DNA from 2 places in the Pinisolibacter sp. genome. Region 1 is predicted to be linked to the other one. Evidence: riboswitches for the same ligand, from Rfam matches in the RefSeq annotation. Region 1 holds a riboswitch; the other holds the start of a gene.
The links. A riboswitch is a leader RNA that binds a small molecule or an ion and turns the genes downstream of it on or off. The one in region 1 is predicted to bind cobalamin.
Positions count from the first base shown of each region.

Region 2: linked by a shared signal. The riboswitch ahead of bluB (5,6-dimethylbenzimidazole synthase) and the one ahead of V7Q42_RS00095 (DUF1636 domain-containing protein) in region 1 are both predicted to bind cobalamin.

Region 1 covers NZ_DAIPZB010000001.1:22,615-31,304, reverse strand. The annotation lists gene V7Q42_RS00105 (pyridoxal phosphate-dependent aminotransferase) at 1-91, opposite strand, end outside; gene V7Q42_RS00100 (DEAD/DEAH box helicase) at 471-2,183, shown strand; cobalamin riboswitch at 2,369-2,564, shown strand; gene V7Q42_RS00095 (DUF1636 domain-containing protein) at 2,601-3,032, shown strand; gene cobW (cobalamin biosynthesis protein CobW) at 3,268-4,302, shown strand; gene V7Q42_RS00085 (cobaltochelatase subunit CobN) at 4,601-8,425, shown strand; gene cobG (precorrin-3B synthase) at 8,422-8,690, shown strand, end outside.
Region 2 covers NZ_DAIPZB010000034.1:41,999-50,688, reverse strand. The annotation lists gene argC (N-acetyl-gamma-glutamyl-phosphate reductase) at 1-1,043, shown strand, start outside; cobalamin riboswitch at 1,197-1,393, shown strand; gene bluB (5,6-dimethylbenzimidazole synthase) at 1,510-2,190, shown strand; gene phaC (class I poly(R)-hydroxyalkanoic acid synthase) at 2,264-4,069, opposite strand; gene V7Q42_RS14990 (hypothetical protein) at 4,344-4,682, shown strand; gene V7Q42_RS14985 (LL-diaminopimelate aminotransferase) at 4,945-6,156, shown strand; gene V7Q42_RS14980 (homoserine dehydrogenase) at 6,275-7,600, shown strand; gene glpX (class II fructose-bisphosphatase) at 7,646-8,653, shown strand.

The DNA.
Region 1 (8,690 bases):
GCCCGCGCGTCCGTTCGATCGCCTCGGCGCCGACGAAGGGTACGGTCGAAGGCAGGCTCGCCATCAACGGCGTGAAACGCGGCGACTTCATCTCGGGGCTACCTCGTTCTCGTTCGTCGTTGCATTTCCGTGGCGCCATCCATATCCCGAGCCGGCGGCGGCGCGGAAGTCGATTTCTCGCACTCGTGCCTTGATCCGAACACGAACTTCGGGCAGAAGGCCGGTGCGACGCCGTCGAAGCTCGGGAAGATCCCGCCGACGGAGGTCGGGAGACGCGTGACGGACGCCACGCGGGCAGCGACGGACGAAGATCCGATCGACCCGCGTTTCGTGTCTTCTCTCCGACCGCTCGATCGCTTCTCACCCGACAAGCCCCTTTTCACGCGGGGATCGTCATACGATCCCGACGCGCGCCCCCTCGTCCCGAGGACGTGGCGCGCCGGCGGCTTTTCGCACTCGAAAGACCCAACTTGACCAAGTTCACCGATTTCGGCCTCGACGCGTCCATCCTCGAGGCCCTCGCGGCGTCCGGCTACGAGACGCCGACCCCGATCCAGGCCCAGGCCATCCCGCATCTCCTGAAGGGCCGCGACCTTCTCGGCATCGCCCAGACCGGCACCGGCAAGACCGCCGCCTTCGCCCTGCCGATGATCCAGCGGCTGATCACCGATCGCCGCCGTCCCGGCCCGCATGCGACCCGCAGCCTCGTCCTCGCCCCGACCCGCGAGCTCGCCTCGCAGATCGCCGAGAGTTTCCGCACCTACGCCGCCGGTCTCGACCTCCGCGTCGAGGTGGTGTTCGGCGGCGTCTCCATCGGCAAGCAGGAGCGCGCCCTGATGCGCGGCGTCGACGTGCTCGTCGCCGCCCCCGGCCGTCTCCTCGATCTCGTCGACCGCGGCTCCTGCCGTCTCGACAAGGTCGAGATGCTGGTGCTCGACGAGGCCGACCAGATGCTCGACCTCGGCTTCATCCATTCGCTGAAGCGCATCGCCAAGCTGGTGCCGCGTCAGCGCCAGTCGCTGTTCTTCTCGGCGACCATGCCGCAGGCGATCGCCTCGCTCGCCGCCAACTACCTGACCGATCCGGTCGAGGTGGCGGTGACCCCGGTCGCCACCACGGTCGATCGCATCGAACAGGGCGTGTTCTTCTGCGAGACCCGTGAGAAACAGGCGCTGCTCGAGCATCTGCTGCGCCAGCCGAAGTTCGATCGCGTCATCGTCTTCACCCGCACCAAGCACGGCGCCGACCGGGTGGTGAAGCACCTCGCCCGTTCCGGCTTCGAGGCCGCCGCCATCCACGGCAACAAGAGCCAGCCGCAGCGTGAGCGGGCGCTCGCCGCCTTCCGCGACGGCGAGATCGGCGTGCTGATCGCCACCGACATCGCCGCCCGCGGCATCGACATCGACGGCATCTCCCATGTCGTCAACTACGACCTGCCGAACATCCCGGAGAGCTACGTCCACCGCATCGGCCGCACCGCGCGCGCCGGCGCCGACGGCTCGGCCGTCTCCTTCTGCAACGGCGAGGAGCGGGCGTATCTCAAGTCGATCGAGCGCCTCATCCGCCGCACCGTGCCGAAGCTGGCGCTGCCCCAGGGCCTCGCCGCCATGGCCGCGGCCCAGGCCAAGGAAGCCCGCCGCGACATAGACGACGACGCCATCGCGCCGCGCGGCCATCATCACGCCGGCCGTCCGCGCGACGACCGTCGCGGCGGCGAGAAGCGCCCGGCGCAGGCCGAGCAGCAGGCGCGCGGCGCCGGACCGCGTGGCAATCGCGGTCCGCGCGAGGAGTTCCGCGCCCGCGATGAACATCGCGTCCGCGACGAGGGCCGGGGTCGGGACGACGGTCGTCGTTCCGAGGAAGGACGCCGCCGCGACGACAACCGCCGTCGCGACGACATGCCGGTGAAGGCCATGCGCGACACCCGCCACGGCGAGAGCGTCGCAGGACGCAGCGGCCATGCCGCGCCGCGCGACCACGTGCGCCGCGACGGCCGCCCGCAAGGCGGTGGCGACCGCGCGGATCGTGGATACGGTGGCGAAGGCCGCCAGGAGCGGTCGTTCGGCGGCGACAACCGTCGCGACGGCAAGCGCGGCGGCGATCGCCCGATGACCCGCAACGGCGGCGCCGACAGGACCCGCGCTCAGGGCGACCGCCCCCGCGGCCCGCGCCGCGAGCGCTGATCGGCGATACCGACGACGATACGAGGAGCCCCGGAGCGGTCACCACCGCCCCGGGGCTCCGCCGTTTCGGCACCTCACCGGGGCGCACGACGCGGAACCAGCATCCCGACGAATGACCCGAGTGGAGAACGGAGCCATCGCCCTGGTCGCCGGTCGTCTCGATTGACTTCTCCGTCCACCGTCCCTCATATCGTCGACGCGACGGTCCTCCGGACATCCGGAGGTGAAAAGGGAACGCGGTCCCGACGAGGGGATGCCGCGGCTGCCCCCGCAACTGTGAGCGGAGAGCGACGCGCCGAGACGCCACTGGGATGATCCCCGGGAAGGCGGCGCCGAGCCGAGATCCGCGAGCCAGGAGACCTGCCGTCGTCCGATCCATTCCCCGATCCGCCGGTGGGGCGGAGAAAGAGGACCGACGTGACGACATCCCCCTCCCTCTCGTCGCCCGAAGCGGCGATGCCTTCGGCGAACCCCTCGCCGGTGACGATCATCCTCGTCTGCACCACCTGCCGCCGCGAGGGCGACACGCTCGACGCGCCGCACGCCGGCACCCGTCTCCATGCGGCGCTCGAGGCCGCCGCCGCGACGCGCGACGATGTCCGCGTCGTACCGGTCGAATGCCTGTCGGTGTGCAAACGTCCGGTGACCATCGGCTTCGGCGCTCCCGAGAAATGGACCTACGTCTACGGCGATTTCGACGCCGAGGCCGCCCCCGCCATTCTCGACGCCGCCGCCCTCTACGGCGCGGCAACCGACGGCCTCATCCCCTGGAAGAGCCGCCCCGACGAGCTCAAGAAGGGCGTCGTCGCCCGCATTCCGCCGATGTGTTTCGACGAGCGAGGCGGGTGATGGCGATGCTCGCGACAGCCCTCCACCATCGCCGTCACGTTGAAACCTCGCCCGCGGTTCCCCCTTCTCCCCTTGCGGGAGAAGGTGCCCGAAGGGCGGATGGGGGGTTCGTGGGCCGCCTCCCGCACCATGCCCGATCGATCCGCCCAGCCCCCTCATCCGGCGCTTCGCGCCACCTTCTCCCGCGAGGGGAGAAGGGTTCCGGGCTCCGCCCGGCAGTCTCCGAGGTCCGTTCATGACCACCTTCTCCAAGATCCCGGTCACCATCGTCACCGGCTTCCTCGGCGCCGGGAAGACGACGCTGATCCGTCACCTCGTCGAGAACGCCCGTGGCCGCCGGCTGGCGCTGGTGATCAACGAATTCGGCGACGTCGGCGTCGACGGCGAGATCCTGAAGTCCTGCGACGGCGATGCCTGCGCGCCGGAGGCGATCGTCGAACTCGCCAACGGCTGCCTGTGCTGCACCGTCGCCGACGATTTCCTGCCCGCCATCGAGGGGCTGCTGGCCTTGCCGAACCGCCCCGACCACATCGTCGTCGAGACTTCCGGCCTCGCCCTGCCCAAGCCGCTGATCAAGGCCTTCGACTGGCCGGAGATCCGCGCCAAGCTCACCGTCGACGGCGTCGTCGCGGTGGTCGACGGCCGCGCCGTGATCGACGGCCGCTTCGCCGACGATCCGGACGCCGTGCTCGCCCAGCGGGCGGAGGACGCCTCGATCGACCACGACAATCCGCTCGAAGAGGTCTACGAGGACCAACTGCTCGCCGCCGATCTGGTGGTGGTCAACAAGGCCGATCTCCTCGGCGCGAGCGATCTCACCGCGATCGAGGCGGAGATCCGCAAGGCCATTCCACGCGCCGTCAAGGTGGTGAGCGCCGCCGAGGGCCGGGTCGATCCGGCGGTGGCGCTCGGCCTCTTCGCCGCGGCCGAGGACGACCTCGCGGCGCGCCCGTCGCATCATGAGATCGAGGGCGATCACGACCACGACGACTTCGACACCTTCGTGGTGGAAGTCGCCCCGGCGCGTGATCCGGCTTCGCTGGTGGAGCGCCTGAAGGCCGTCGCCGAGAGCCACGACGTGTTGCGCATCAAGGGTTTCGTCGCCGTCGAGGGCAAACCGATGCGCCTCCTCGTCCAGGGGGTGGGCAACCGCTTCCGCCACCAGTTCGATCGCCCCTGGGGGCCGGAGGAGATCCGCGCCGGCCGCCTCGTGGTGATCGCCGAGAAGGGCCTCGACGAAGCCGCGGTGCGCGCCGCGCTGGCGGCGTGAGGCAGTCGGCGACCATCGCCTTCGCCACGGATTCCCCCTCGCCCCCTCGGCCGGCATCCCCGGCCGAAGCGAAGCGGAGGGGAAGGGGATCCATCGAAGGTTCCCCGAGGTGGTGAGGCCTATGGGTCCCCTTCCCTCGCCTTCGGCTCGCCGGGGACGACGGCCGGGTGCGGGGTTGCGCTTCGACCCTCTGTGGGCGGAGCGAACGAGACGTTCGCAGTCGTAATCCCGGCGGACCTCCCGCCCGCCTCGGTCGTCGCGTTGGCGCCCGACGCCACCAACCCGGAGCCACCACCCGATGCACCTCGTCGCCGACACGATCCGCTCGCTCGACGATACCGTCCAGGCGATCGATCTCGGCCAGACGGCGGGCGAGGTGGCGTTCCTCTCCTTCTCGGATTCGGATCTCGGCCTCGTCGCCGCCGTCCATGCCGGCCGCGCCGATCTGCCGAGCCTGCGCCTCGCCTCGCTCGCCGACCTGCGCCACCCCTATTCGGTCGACCTGTGGCTCGACGCGGTCGGGCGCAAGGCCCGCTTCGTCCTCGTCCGCCTCCTCGGCGGGCTCGACTACTGGCGCTACGGCGTCGACGAACTCGCCGCGGCGGCGCGCGCCCGCGGCTTCGATTTCGCCGTGGTGCCCGGTGACGCTCGCGACGACATGCGCCTCGACGCCGCCTCGACCCTACCGCTCGAGGACCTGCGCCGGCTGTGGCGCTGGTTCCAGGAGGGCGGCCCGGCGAACGTCGCCTCGGCGCTGGGCTGGATCTCGAACCGCCTCGGCCGCGAAGCCACGTGGGACGAGCCGCAGCCGCTCGCCGCGCATGGCCGCTTCGCCCCGGCCTGCCACGACGGTGACGGCCCGCTCGCCCTCCTCACCTTCTACCGCTCCTTCGTCACCGCCGCCGACACCGCACCGATCGCGGCGCTGGCGCAGGCGCTGGCGGCACGCGGCTTCGCGGTGCGCGCCGAATTCGTCACCTCGCTCAAGGACGGCCGCGTCGTCGACGGTCTCGGCCGGCTGATCGACGACCTCGCTCCCGCCATCGTCGTCAACACCACCGCCTTCTCGGCGCGGCTCGACGACGGCTCGTCGGTGTTGGAACGCGCCGGCGTCCCCGTCCTCCAAGCCGTCCTCGCCACCTGCGAGCGCCCCGCCTGGGAGGCCTCGACCCGCGGTCTCGGCGCGGCCGACCTCGCCATGAACCTCGTCCTGCCCGAGATCGACGGCCGCATCGCGACGCGGGCGATCTCGTTCAAGGGCCGCGAGGAACGCTCCGAAGCGCACCAGTTCGCCCGCGCCGTCCACGTCGCCGACGAGGCCGGCGTCGTCGCGGTCGCCGATCTGGCGAAGGCCTGGGTCGATCTCGCGGCGAAACCGCGGGGGGCGCGCCGCATCGGCCTCGTCGTCTCCGACTACCCCGCCAAGGGCGGCCGCACCGCCTATGCCGTCGGCCTCGACACCCCCGCGAGCCTCGTCGCGATCGCCGAGGACCTGCGCGAGGCGGGCTATGCGGTAGACGATGTCCCGGATGCGGACACGCTGATGCGGGTGTTGGAGGGACGCGAAGCCGTAGGGTGCAAAGAGCGAAGCGAATTGCACCGGCCGACCCTCCGGGAAGCCGATGCGCTCGACGCCCGGCACCTCGCCACCGAAACCGTCGCGCCTCCGAGCCCCCCCTCCCTGTCCCTCCCCCTCCAGGGGGGAGGGAACGATGGGGAGACGGCCTCCGTTTCGGCTGCCGACGATCACGCAGCGACGCTTGCTGACCGGTACGGTGGCACCGCCACCGGAAAGACGGATAAGGAGGAGCGCCCATCCGAGCCGCCTCATACGGCGATGCCGGACGTACTCTCCTCGCTCGCCCCACCCATCCCCTCCCCCCTCGAGGGGGAGGGCCAGGGAGGGGGGGCTGGACGCCGACTCGGAAGCGACGACCATCGTTCGGCCGACCGACCCGGCCGGGACGCCGAACGGTGCAATTCGCTTCGCTCCTTGCACCCTACGCCGCCGCGCCCCGACGCGACCTCACCCTCCCTCCCCCTCGCCCGCTACCGCACCCTCTTCGCCGCCCTCCCCGAGGCGTTCCGCGCCTCGGTCGAGGCCGCCTGGGGCGACCCGGCGACCGACCCGGACGTCGCCGGCGACGCCTTCCGCTTCGCCGCGCTCGACCTCGGCGCACTGACCGTCGCGGTGCAGCCCGATCGCGGCCGGCGCGACGCCCGCAAGGCCGAGTATCACGACACCTCGATCCCGCCGCGCCACGGCTACGTCGCCTTCTATCTGTGGCTGCGCGAAGTGGTCGGCATCGACGCGATGATCCATCTCGGCACCCACGGCACGCTCGAGTGGCTGCCGGGCAAGGCCGCCGCGCCCTCCCCGGCCTGCGCGCCCGCCGCGGTGCTCGGCGCGGTGCCGGTGGTCTATCCCTTCGTCGTCAACAACCCCGGTGAGGCGGCGCAGGCCAAGCGCCGGATCGCCGCCGTCACCGTCGGCCACATGACGCCGCCGCTCACCCGCGCCGGCTCCCACGGCGCCGCGGCCGAGATCGAGTCGCTGCTCGACGAATTCTCCCAGGCCCAGACGCTCGACGCCCGCCGCGCCCGGATGCTCGCCGCGACCATCCTGGAGAAGGCCCGCGACACCGGTCTCGCCGCCGAGAGCGGCATCGCCGACGGCGCCGACGAGGCCGAGGCGCTGACCAGGCTCGACGCCTGGCTCTGCGACCTCAAGGACGCCCGCATCGGCGACGGCCTCCACGTCTTCGCCCGCCCGCTCGCCCCGGCGCTGCGCACCGCGTCGATCGAAGCGCTGTCCGAGGGGCAGACCACGGAGGCGATCGCCGATCTCGAGGTGCGTCTCACGGCTTGCGCCGAGGCCGAGCGGCGCGGTCTGATCGCCGCACTCGACGGCCGCTTCCTCGCCCCCGGCCCGGCCGGGGCGCCGTCGCGCGGCCGCCTCGACGTGCTGCCCACGGGGCGCAATCTCTACGCCGTCGACCCGCGCGGGGTGCCGACCCGCACCGCCTGGGAGATCGGCAAGCGGACAGCGGACGAGGTGATCGCCACTTATGTCCAGGATCACGGCGACTGGCCACGCCGCATCGTCCTCGACCTCTGGGGCTCGGCCACCATGCGCACCGGCGGCGACGATCTCGCCCAGGCTTTCGCCCTGATGGGGGTGCGGCCGGTGTGGGACGCCGCCACCGCCCGCGTCTCCGGCTTCGAGATCCAGGTGCCGGCGAAGCTCGGCCGACCGCGCGTCGACGTGACGCTGCGCGTCTCCGGCCTCTTCCGCGACGTCTTTCCGGCCCAGATCGCCCTCTTCGACGAGGCGGTGCGCGCCGTCGCCGCCCTCGACGAAACCGACGAGGACAACCCGCTGGCGGAAAGCCGCCGCGGCGAAGCGACCGGCGCGGACGACGCCTATCGCGTCTTCGGCACCGCGCCCGGCGCCTACGGCGTCGGCCTCTCGACCACCATCGCCACCGGCGCCTGGGAGAACCGCGACGAGCTCGGGCAGCGCTATCTCGCCGCCTCGCACCACGCCTACGGCCGCGACGCCGAGGGGGTGGCGGCGCCCACTGCCTTCGCCGCCCGCGTCGCTGCGGCCGACGCTTTCGTCCACGTCCAGGACACCGCCGAACAGGACGTGCTCGATTCCGACGCCTTCGCCGAGCACGAGGGCGGTTTCGCCGCTGCCGCCGCCCGCCTCGGCAACCGGCCGGCGCTCTACCACGCCGACACGACGCGGCTCTCCCGCTCCAAGGTGCGCACGCTCGCCCAGGAGATCCAGCGGGTGGTCCGGTCGCGGGCGACCAATCCGCGCTGGCTCGACGGGCAGATGCGCCACGGCCATCGCGGCGCCGCCGAGATCGCCGAGACCGTCGGCAATCTCCTCGGCTTCGCCGCGACCACCGACGAGGTGGCGCCGACCGCCTTCGATCTGGTATTCGACGCCACCCTCGGCGACGACCGGGTGCGCGACTTCATGGTCGCGTCGAACCCGAACGCCGCCGCGGCGACCGCACGCGCCTTCGACGAGGCGATCCGGCGCGGTCTGTGGTCGACCCGGCGCAATTCGGTGGCGGGCCGCATCGCCGAAACCCTGGAGGCGGGACGATGAGCGGATCCGACAAGCCGAATCCCGAACTGGTCAAGGGCTGGTGCCCGGGCGCGCGTCGGCCGATGGAGACCGGCGACGGCCTCCTGGTCAGGCTGAGGATCACCGCCGGCTTCGTCTCGGCGGAGTTGGCCGGCGAGATCGCCGACCTGTCGCGCCGCTACGGCAACGAGCTGATCGACCTCTCCCAGCGCGCCAATCTGCAGATCCGCGGCGTCGCGGCCGAGAACCTCGACGAACTCCTCGGCCACCTCGACAGGCTCGGCAT
Region 2 (8,690 bases), on a different contig from region 1:
TGTCCGAGACGATCAACGTCGCCATCCTCGGCGCTTCCGGCTACACCGGGGCGGAACTGCTCCGGTTCCTGCTCGTCCACCCGAAGGTGCGCATCGCCGCGTTGACCGCCGACCGAAAGGCCGGTTCGACCATGGCGGAAGCCTTCCCGCAGTTCATCGGGCTCGATCTGCCGCGTCTCGTCACCATCGCCGAGGTGGATTGGGACGGCGTCGATCTGGTGTTCTGCGCGCTGCCGCACGCCACCACCCAGGAGGTGCTGAAGACGGTGCCGGCGCGGATCAGGATCGTCGATCTCTCCGCCGATTTCCGTCTCTCCGACCCGGCGGCCTACGAGTACTGGTACGGCCACGCCCATCAGGCGCTCGAGCTGCAGAAGGAAGCCGTCTACGGCATCACCGAGTTCGCCCGCGAGCGCGTGGCGAAGGCCCGTCTGGTCGCCAATCCGGGCTGCTACACCACCTGCTCGCAGCTTCCGCTCATCCCGCTCCTCGAGGCCGGTGCCATCGATCCGGACGAGATCGTCATCGATGCGGCGTCGGGCGTCTCGGGGGCGGGGCGGTCGGTGAAGGAGGCGAACCTCTTCACCGAGGTGTCCGAGGGCTATCACGCCTATGGTGTCGGGCATCACCGCCACATGGCCGAGCTCGAGGAGGGTTTCTCCCGCGCCGCCGGGCGGCCGGTGGTGGCGTCCTTCACGCCGCATCTGGTGCCGATGAACCGCGGCATGCTGGCGACGATCTACGTTCGTTGCGTCGGCGAGGCGACGCCGCAGTCGCTCGCCGAGATCCTCGACAAGCGTTTCGCCGACGAGACTTTCGTCAAGGTGCTGCCCTTCGGCGCGGTGCCGCAGACGCGCCACGTGCGCGGCTCCAACCGGGCCTACATCTCGGTCGCCAAGGACCGCCGGGCCGGCCGGGCGATCGTCATGTGCGTCATCGACAATCTGGTGAAGGGCGCTTCCGGCCAGGCGATCCAGAACATGAACGTCATGATGGGCTGGCGCGAAGACCTCGGGCTCGAGGCGGTCGGCGTCTTCCCCTGATCGAGAACGGCATCCGCGAATTCTTCCGAGAGGGCGACGGCGAAGTCGCCCTCTTCGCGTTCGGGGGGCGTCCTCGATCGTGAACGCACGGCCCGCCGCCGGCGACGCGGGCGGTTCGTCGTCTCGGGCGGCTCGACGGGCGGGCGAGAGCGTGCCACAGATGGCGGGTTCGGTGCCCGCGTCAGTGGGAGAATCGGGAACGCGGTGGAACTCCGCGACGTGCCCAACACCGTGAAGGGGGACTTCTCCGGCCGCGCCGGCAGCGCGATCCGCCACGGGGCGAGAGCTTCGGAAGGCGCCGGAGAGGGGAGATCCTCAGTCGGGAGACCGGCCGGACACGACAGGGATCCTCGCGCGGACGGCGAGGCGACCGCGCCGCGCTTCGAGGGGTCCACCGATGCCGCGCCACTCCGTTCCGCCGCGCGCCGATGCGCCGGCGTCGCCGTATTCGTCCGTCTCCGCCGCCATGTCTCCGCCGCTCGACTTCGTCGAGGCAGGGCCCTTTCCGGAGGCCGATCGCGCCGCCGTCTACCGGGCGATCGAGACGCGGCGCGACGTGCGCAACGAGTTCCTGCCCGATCCGATCGACCCGGCGGTGCTGCGGCGTCTGCTCGAGGCCGCGCATCGGGCGCCGTCGGTCGGCTTCATGCAGCCGTGGAACTTCGTCGTGGTGCGCGACCCGGCGGTGCGCGAGCGGGTGCACGGGGCGTTCACCCGGGCGAACGCGGCGGCGGCCGATCTCTTCGGCGATGCCGCCGGCGAGGCCTACCGGCTGCTGAAGCTCGAGGGGCTGCGCGAGGCGCCGGTCCACATCGTCGTCACCTGCGATCGCGACCGTTGCGGTCCGGTGGTGCTGGGGCGCACCCACGACGCGGCGATGGATCTCTATTCCTGCGTCTGCGCGGTGCAGAACCTGTGGCTGGCGGCGCGGGCAGAGGGCATCGGTGTCGGCTGGGTGTCGATCTTCGAGAAGAGTGATCTGCGCGAGATCCTCGGGATTCCCGAGCGGATCGAGATCGTCGCCTATCTCTGTCTCGGCAAGGTCGAGAAGCTGCATTCCTCGCCCGAGCTCGAGCAACGTCGCTGGCGGGCACGGTTGGCGCTCGACGAACTGGTGTTCGAGGACGGTTGGGGACGGCGAGGGTGAGGCCTACGGGCTGCGGCACCCCCGAAACGCCGAAGGGCGCCTCGGGGCGCCCTTCGTTCGATGCTTCGTGCGATCACGCCTTGATCTTGACGTAGGAGCCGGGCGCGTCCTCGATGGGCTTGAGCTTCTTGCCGCCGGGTTTGCGGGCGGGGACCGTCTCCGGGGCGAGCGAGGTGAGCCAGGCCTGCCAGTGCGGCCACCAGGTGCCGGGCGTTTCGGTGGCGCCGGCGATCCAGTCCTCGAGCGTGCCTTCCGGCTTGCCGTTGGTCCAGAACTGGTACTTCGGCTTGCCGGCCGGATTGACCACGCCGGCGATGTGACCGGAGCCGGCGAGGACGTATTGGACGTCGCCGCCGAAGTACTTGCAGCCCTCGAACACCGAGCGCGCCGGGGCGATGTGGTCTTCGCGGGCGGCGAGGTTGTAGACCGGGACCGTCACCTTGGAGAGGTCCAGCTTCACCCCGGCGAGTTCCATGCGGCCCTGGGAGAGGTTGTTCTCCAGGTAGCAGTTGCGCAGGTAGTAGCTGTGGTTCGTCGCCGGCATCCGCGTCGAATCGGAGTTCCAATAGAGCAGGTCGAAGGGGAAGGGCTCTTTGCCCTTCAGGTAGTTGTTGATGAAGTAGGGCCAGATCAGGTCGTTCGAGCGCAGCATGTTGAAGGCGGTGGCCATCGAGCGACCCTCGAGGTAGCCCTTGGCGCGCATCTTCTCTTCGATCTGGGCGATCTGCTCCTCGTCGGCGAAGATCTTCAGGTCGCCGGCGTATTTGAAATCGACCTGGGTGGTGAAGAAGGTCGCGGAGGCGATGCGGTCGTCGCCGGTGGCGGCGCACCACGCCAACGTCACCGCGAGCAGGGTGCCGCCGACGCAGTAGCCGATGGTGTCGACCTCGCGTTCGCCGGTCGCCTTCTCGATCACGTCGACGGCGGTGAGGATGCCCTCCTTCATGTAGTGTTCGAAGCCCTTCTGGGCCTGACGCTCGTCGGGGTTCACCCAGGAGATGACGAACACCGTGTCGCCCTGGTCGACGGCCCAGCGGATGAAGCTCTTCTCCGGGTTGAGATCGAGAATGTAGAACTTGTTGATCCACGGCGGCACGATGAGGAGCGGACGCCGCCGCACGTCCCTGGTCGTCGGCTCGTACTGGATCACCTGACAGACGTCGTTCTGGAAGACCACCTTGCCCGGCGTCATCGCCAGATTCTTGCCGACCTCGAATCGGCTGGCATCGGACTGGCGGATCTTGAGGTCGCCGCCGCCGGCGGCGATGTCCTCGGCGAGCATCTTGAGGCCGCGGGCGAGATTCTCGCCGTTGGTCGACATGGTCTCGCGCAGGAGTTCCGGATTGGTCATCAGGAAGTTCGACGGGGCGAGCGCCGCGGTGATCTGCTTGACGTAGAAGTCGGCCTTGGCGCGGGTGTGCTCGTCGAGTGAGCCGGCCTCGTCGACGAGGTTCTCGGCCCAGCGCGAGGTGATCAGGTAGAACTGCTTGAGGAAGTCGAAGAAGGCGTTCTCCTGCCACTCCGGATCCTGGAAGCGCTTGTCCTTCGGATCGGGCTGCGCGACGGGGGAGACCTCCTCGCCGCCCATCCGCCTCAGGGTCGTCGACCACAGATCCATCCAGCCGTGCATCAGGCGGTTCTGAGCGGCGATGGCGCGTTGCGGATCGGCGAGCCAGTACTCGCCGACCTGCGCCAGTGTCTTGGTGACGTTGGCGATGTCGGCGCTCATGTCGAGCGATGCCTCGCCGGTCTCGCGCGGCTTCAGATAGGCGGCGGCGGCCTTTCCGGCCTGCTCGATCGCCCGGGCGAAGTTCTGCGCGAAGGCCTCCGGATCGTCGATCATGTAGCGTAGGAACGAGTTACCGTCGATTTCGGCCATGAACGTCACTTCCCCCCTGCCGGCGATTCTCTTTTCCTCGAACGAACGCGGCGCCGGCACCATGACGCATCGCTCGCGGAGACGCGACATGCGATCCGGTGACAAACCGCCGGGAACCGCTATCATCGCGCACCATCGTAACGCAGAATGCTCGCAGGTCGCGGTGAAACCGGCAACGCAGAATTCCATAGCATTTCGGTTGAGGTCGGTTCCGCGATCGATTGCCGTCGGGCTCGCCCTGATGCTCGCCGGTTGTTCGAGCGGCGACTACGCCGTGACGCCGAATCCGGTCGCGGAGACCGCACCCGTCGTCGTCGCGCCGGCACAGCCTTCGACGGTGATGCGGACCGATCTGCCGCCGCCCGCCCATACCGGCGCCGACGGCTATCCGAACGTCAACGTCGACACCGCGTCGCCGACGAGGGCGCAGGTCCGCACCGAGGAGGAGCGCGATCGGCTCGAGGCCGAGTTGATGGCACTGGGCGAGCGTCAGCGGTCGAGCGCCGGGGGAACGCCGCAGTCGGTGGTCCAGGAGTTGAAGGAACTCGGGCGCCGCTCCAAGGCCGAAGCGTTGCAGCAGATCGAATCGGGCAAGGCGCCGGGTCAGCCGTGACGGCGATGGTGGTGGCGCCGCGAACGGCCGGCGCGGAGGGCGATCGAACGGCGATCTCCCGTCGTTCGATGGATGTCAAGTTCGGCGACATCTGTTAAAAGGCGGTCCCTTCGCGACACGGGCCGCCGTCGTTCGGCCACATCGCGGAGCGATCGAGTAGGATGGCGGTTCGGCGCCGATCCGCGAAGGGCGCGGACGGAGCGAGCGCGAGAGAAGATTTCGTCGGGCGCCGCCCGGCGAGGCCACGAGAAGGTCTGGACCCATGGACGAGTTCCACAAGATCCGGCGGCTGCCGGTTTACGTCTTCGAGCAGGTCAACCGTCTCAAGGCCCAGGCGCGAGCAGCGGGCGCCGACATCATCGATCTCGGCATGGGCAATCCCGACCTTCCGACGCCGCGCTTCATCGAGGAGAAGCTGATCGAGACGATCGGCAAGCCGCGGACCAACCGCTATTCCTCGTCGAAGGGCATCCAGGGTCTGCGTCGGGCTCAGGCGAACTACTACGAGCGCCGGTTCGGCGTGAAGCTCAATCCCGACACCCAGATCGTCGCGACGCTGGGGTCGAAGGAAGGCTTCGCCAACATGGCCCAGGCGATCACCGCGCCGGGCGACGTGGTGATGTGCCCGAACCCGAGCTACCCGATCCATGCCTTCGGCTTCCTGATGGTCGGCGGCGTCATCCGCTCGATCCCGATCGAGCCGGGACCGGAGTTCTTCCACGCGATGGAACGGGCGGTCGCCCATTCGATCCCGAAGCCGATCGCCGTCATCCTGTGCTACCCGTCGAACCCGACGGCGGTGACCGCCGATCTCGACTTCTACAAGGACGTCATCGCCTTCGCGAAGAAGCACGAGCTCTTCGTGCTCTCCGATCTCGCCTATTCCGAGATCTATTTCGACGACAACCCGCCGCCGTCGGTGCTGCAGGTGCCGGGCGCCGTCGATGTGGCGGTCGAGTTCACCTCGATGTCGAAGTCGTTCTCGATGCCGGGTTGGCGGATGGGCTTCGCGGTCGGCAACGAGCGGCTGATCGGGGCGCTGACCCGGGTCAAGTCCTACCTCGACTACGGCGCCTACACGCCGATCCAGGTGGCGGCGAGCCACGCGCTGAACTCCGGCGACGATTGCATCGCCGAGATCCGCGAAGTCTACAAGAAGCGCCGCGACGTCATGGTCGACGCCTTCGAGAAGGCCGGTTTCCCGATTCCCGCTCCCACGGCGTCGATGTTCGCCTGGGCCCGGATCCCCGAGAAGTTCCGTCATCTCGGCTCGGTCGAGTTCTCCAAGCTCCTGATCGAGAAGGCCGAGGTGGCGGTGGCGCCGGGCATCGGCTTCGGCGAGCAGGGCGACGAATACGTGCGCCTCGCACTGGTCGAGAACGAGCAGCGTCTGCGTCAGGCGGCGCGCAACATCCGTCGCTTCTTCGAGACGGCCGACAAGACGTTGCACAACGTCATTCCGCTCTCGGCCTGAGGCCGAGCGTCGTTCGACCCGCCGTCTCACCCTCAGGGTCGGGGGACGTGAGCGACCGGGTCCGGGCACCACCCGGACCGCGCCGCGCCCCTCCCGCCCTTCTCACGGGATCTCTCCCATGCAGTCCACTCTTCGTCTCGGCATCGCCGGCCTCGGCGTCGTCGGTGCCTCGGTCGTCCAGGTGTTGCAGAAACATGCCGACGATCTCTCCCAGCGCTGCGGGCGCAAGGTGGTGGTCCGAGCCGTCTCGGCGCGCGACAAGACCAAGGATCGCGGTATCGATCTCACCGGCATCAACTGGTTCCAGGACCCGGTGAGGCTCGCCGAGAGCCCCGACATCGACGTCTTCGTCGAGCTGATGGGCGGCGCCGGCGGTGCGGCGGAAGCCTCGGTGCGTGCGGCGCTCTCGTCCGGCAAACACGTGGTGACGGCCAACAAGGCGCTGCTCGCCAAGCACGGCGTCGAACTCGCGCGCCTCGCCGAGAAGCGCGGTGTCAGCCTCAACTTCGAGGCGGCGGTGGCCGGCGGCATCCCGATCATCAAGACGCTGCGCGAGAGCCTCGCCGGCAATCGCGTCTCCCGCGTCTTCGGCATCCTCAACGGCACCTGCAACTACATCCTCACCCGAATGCAGGCGGAGCGGCTGTCGTTCGAGACCTGCCTCGCCGAGGCGCAGCGGCTCGGCTACGCCGAGGCCGATCCGACCTTCGACGTCGGCGGCTTCGACACAGCGCACAAGCTGGCGCTGCTCACCTCGCTCGCCTTCGGCAGCGAGATCGACGTCGACGCCATCTCGGTGGAGGGGATCACCGAGATCACCCTCGACGACATCGAGAAGGCCGACGAACTCGGCTACAAGATCAAGCTCCTGGGCATCGCCGAGCGCGGCCCCGGCGGCGGCATCGAGCAGCGGGTGCACCCGACCATGGTGCCGAAGTCCTCGGCGATCGCCCGTATCGACGGCGTCTTGAACGCTGTGGCGGTCGAGGCCGACTTCGTCGGCAAGCTGATGCTGGTCGGTCCGGGCGCCGGCGGCGACGCCACCGCCTCGTCGGTGGTCTCCGACATCGCCGACATCGCCCGCGGCACGGCGCTCTCCACCATGGGCAAGCCGGCCGAGCACATGACGCCCTACGTCGCCTCGAACGTTTCGGGGCATTCGGGCGGCTACTACGTCCGCCTCACCGTCCACGATCGTCCCGGCGCCTTCGCGGCGATCGCGACGCGCATGGCGGAGAAGGGGATCTCGCTGGAGTCGATCGTGCAGCGGGCGCGGCGGCCCTCGGCGGATGCGCCGGGCGAAGCGGCGCCGCACGAGCCGCAACCGGTGATCATGCTGACCTACCAGACCACTGAGCGGGCCATCCGCGAGGCATTGGCCCAAGTCGAAACCGACGGGCACGTCTCGAGCCCCCCGCGTTTCATCCGCATCGAGAGCTTCTGAGCGGACGGCGGAGAGACGGGGCCGAGTTCGGAGGGAGAAGGCGCCATGACCAGCAGCGAACCGACGTCCAAGCGGGCGGAGGAGAGCGGCACACTCGACCGCATCCTGACGCTGGAACTGGCGCGCGTCACCGAGCGCACGGCGATCGCCGCGGCGCGACTGCGCGGGCGTGGCGACGAGATCGCCGCCGACCGGGAAGCCGTCGACGCGATGCGCGACGAGCTGAACCGCCTGCCGATCGACGGCACGGTGGTGATCGGCGAGGGCGAGCGCGACGAGGCGCCGATGCTGTTCATCGGCGAGAAGGTCGGCTCGGGCAAGGGGCCGGAGGTCGACGTGGCGTTGGTGCCGCTCGAGGGCACGACCATCTGCGCCAAGAACCTGCCGAACTCGATCACCGTCATGGCCTTCGCCGAGCGCGGCTCGCTGCTGCACGCACCCGACGTCTACATGGAGAAGATCGCCATCGGTCCGGGCTATCCGGCGGGGCTGGTCGATCTCGACCGATCGCCGGCGGAGAACCTGCAGGCGCTGGCGCGAGCCAAGGGCGTGCCGGTCGGTGAGATCACCGCCTGCATCCTCGACCGACCGCGCCATACGCGCCTGATCGAAGAGGTCCGGGCAGCCGGCGCCTCGATCCGGTTGATCGGCGACGGCGACGTCACCGGCGTCATCCACACCACCGAGCCGACCGAGACCGGCATCGACATCTACATGGGCTCGGGCGGCGCGCCGGAGGGTGTGTTGGCGGCGGCGGCGCTCAGGTGCATCGGCGGTCAGATGCAGGGCCGGCTGGTGCTCGATAGGCCCGACAAGGTGGAGCGGGCCCGGCGCATGGGCATCACCGATCCGCGCAAGAAATACGGGCTCGACGATCTGGCGCGCGGCGACGTGCTGTTCGCCGCGACCGGCGTCACCGACGGCAACTTCCTGCAAGGGGTGAAGTTCGGCCGCAACTGCGTCACCACCCACACCGTGGTGATGCGCTCCTCGACCGGCACGGTGCGCTGGATCCGGGCGCGCCACATGATCGGTGAAAAGGGGCCGTGCTGAGGGGCACCGCGGCTCCGCGACCCGGGTGAATTCGAGG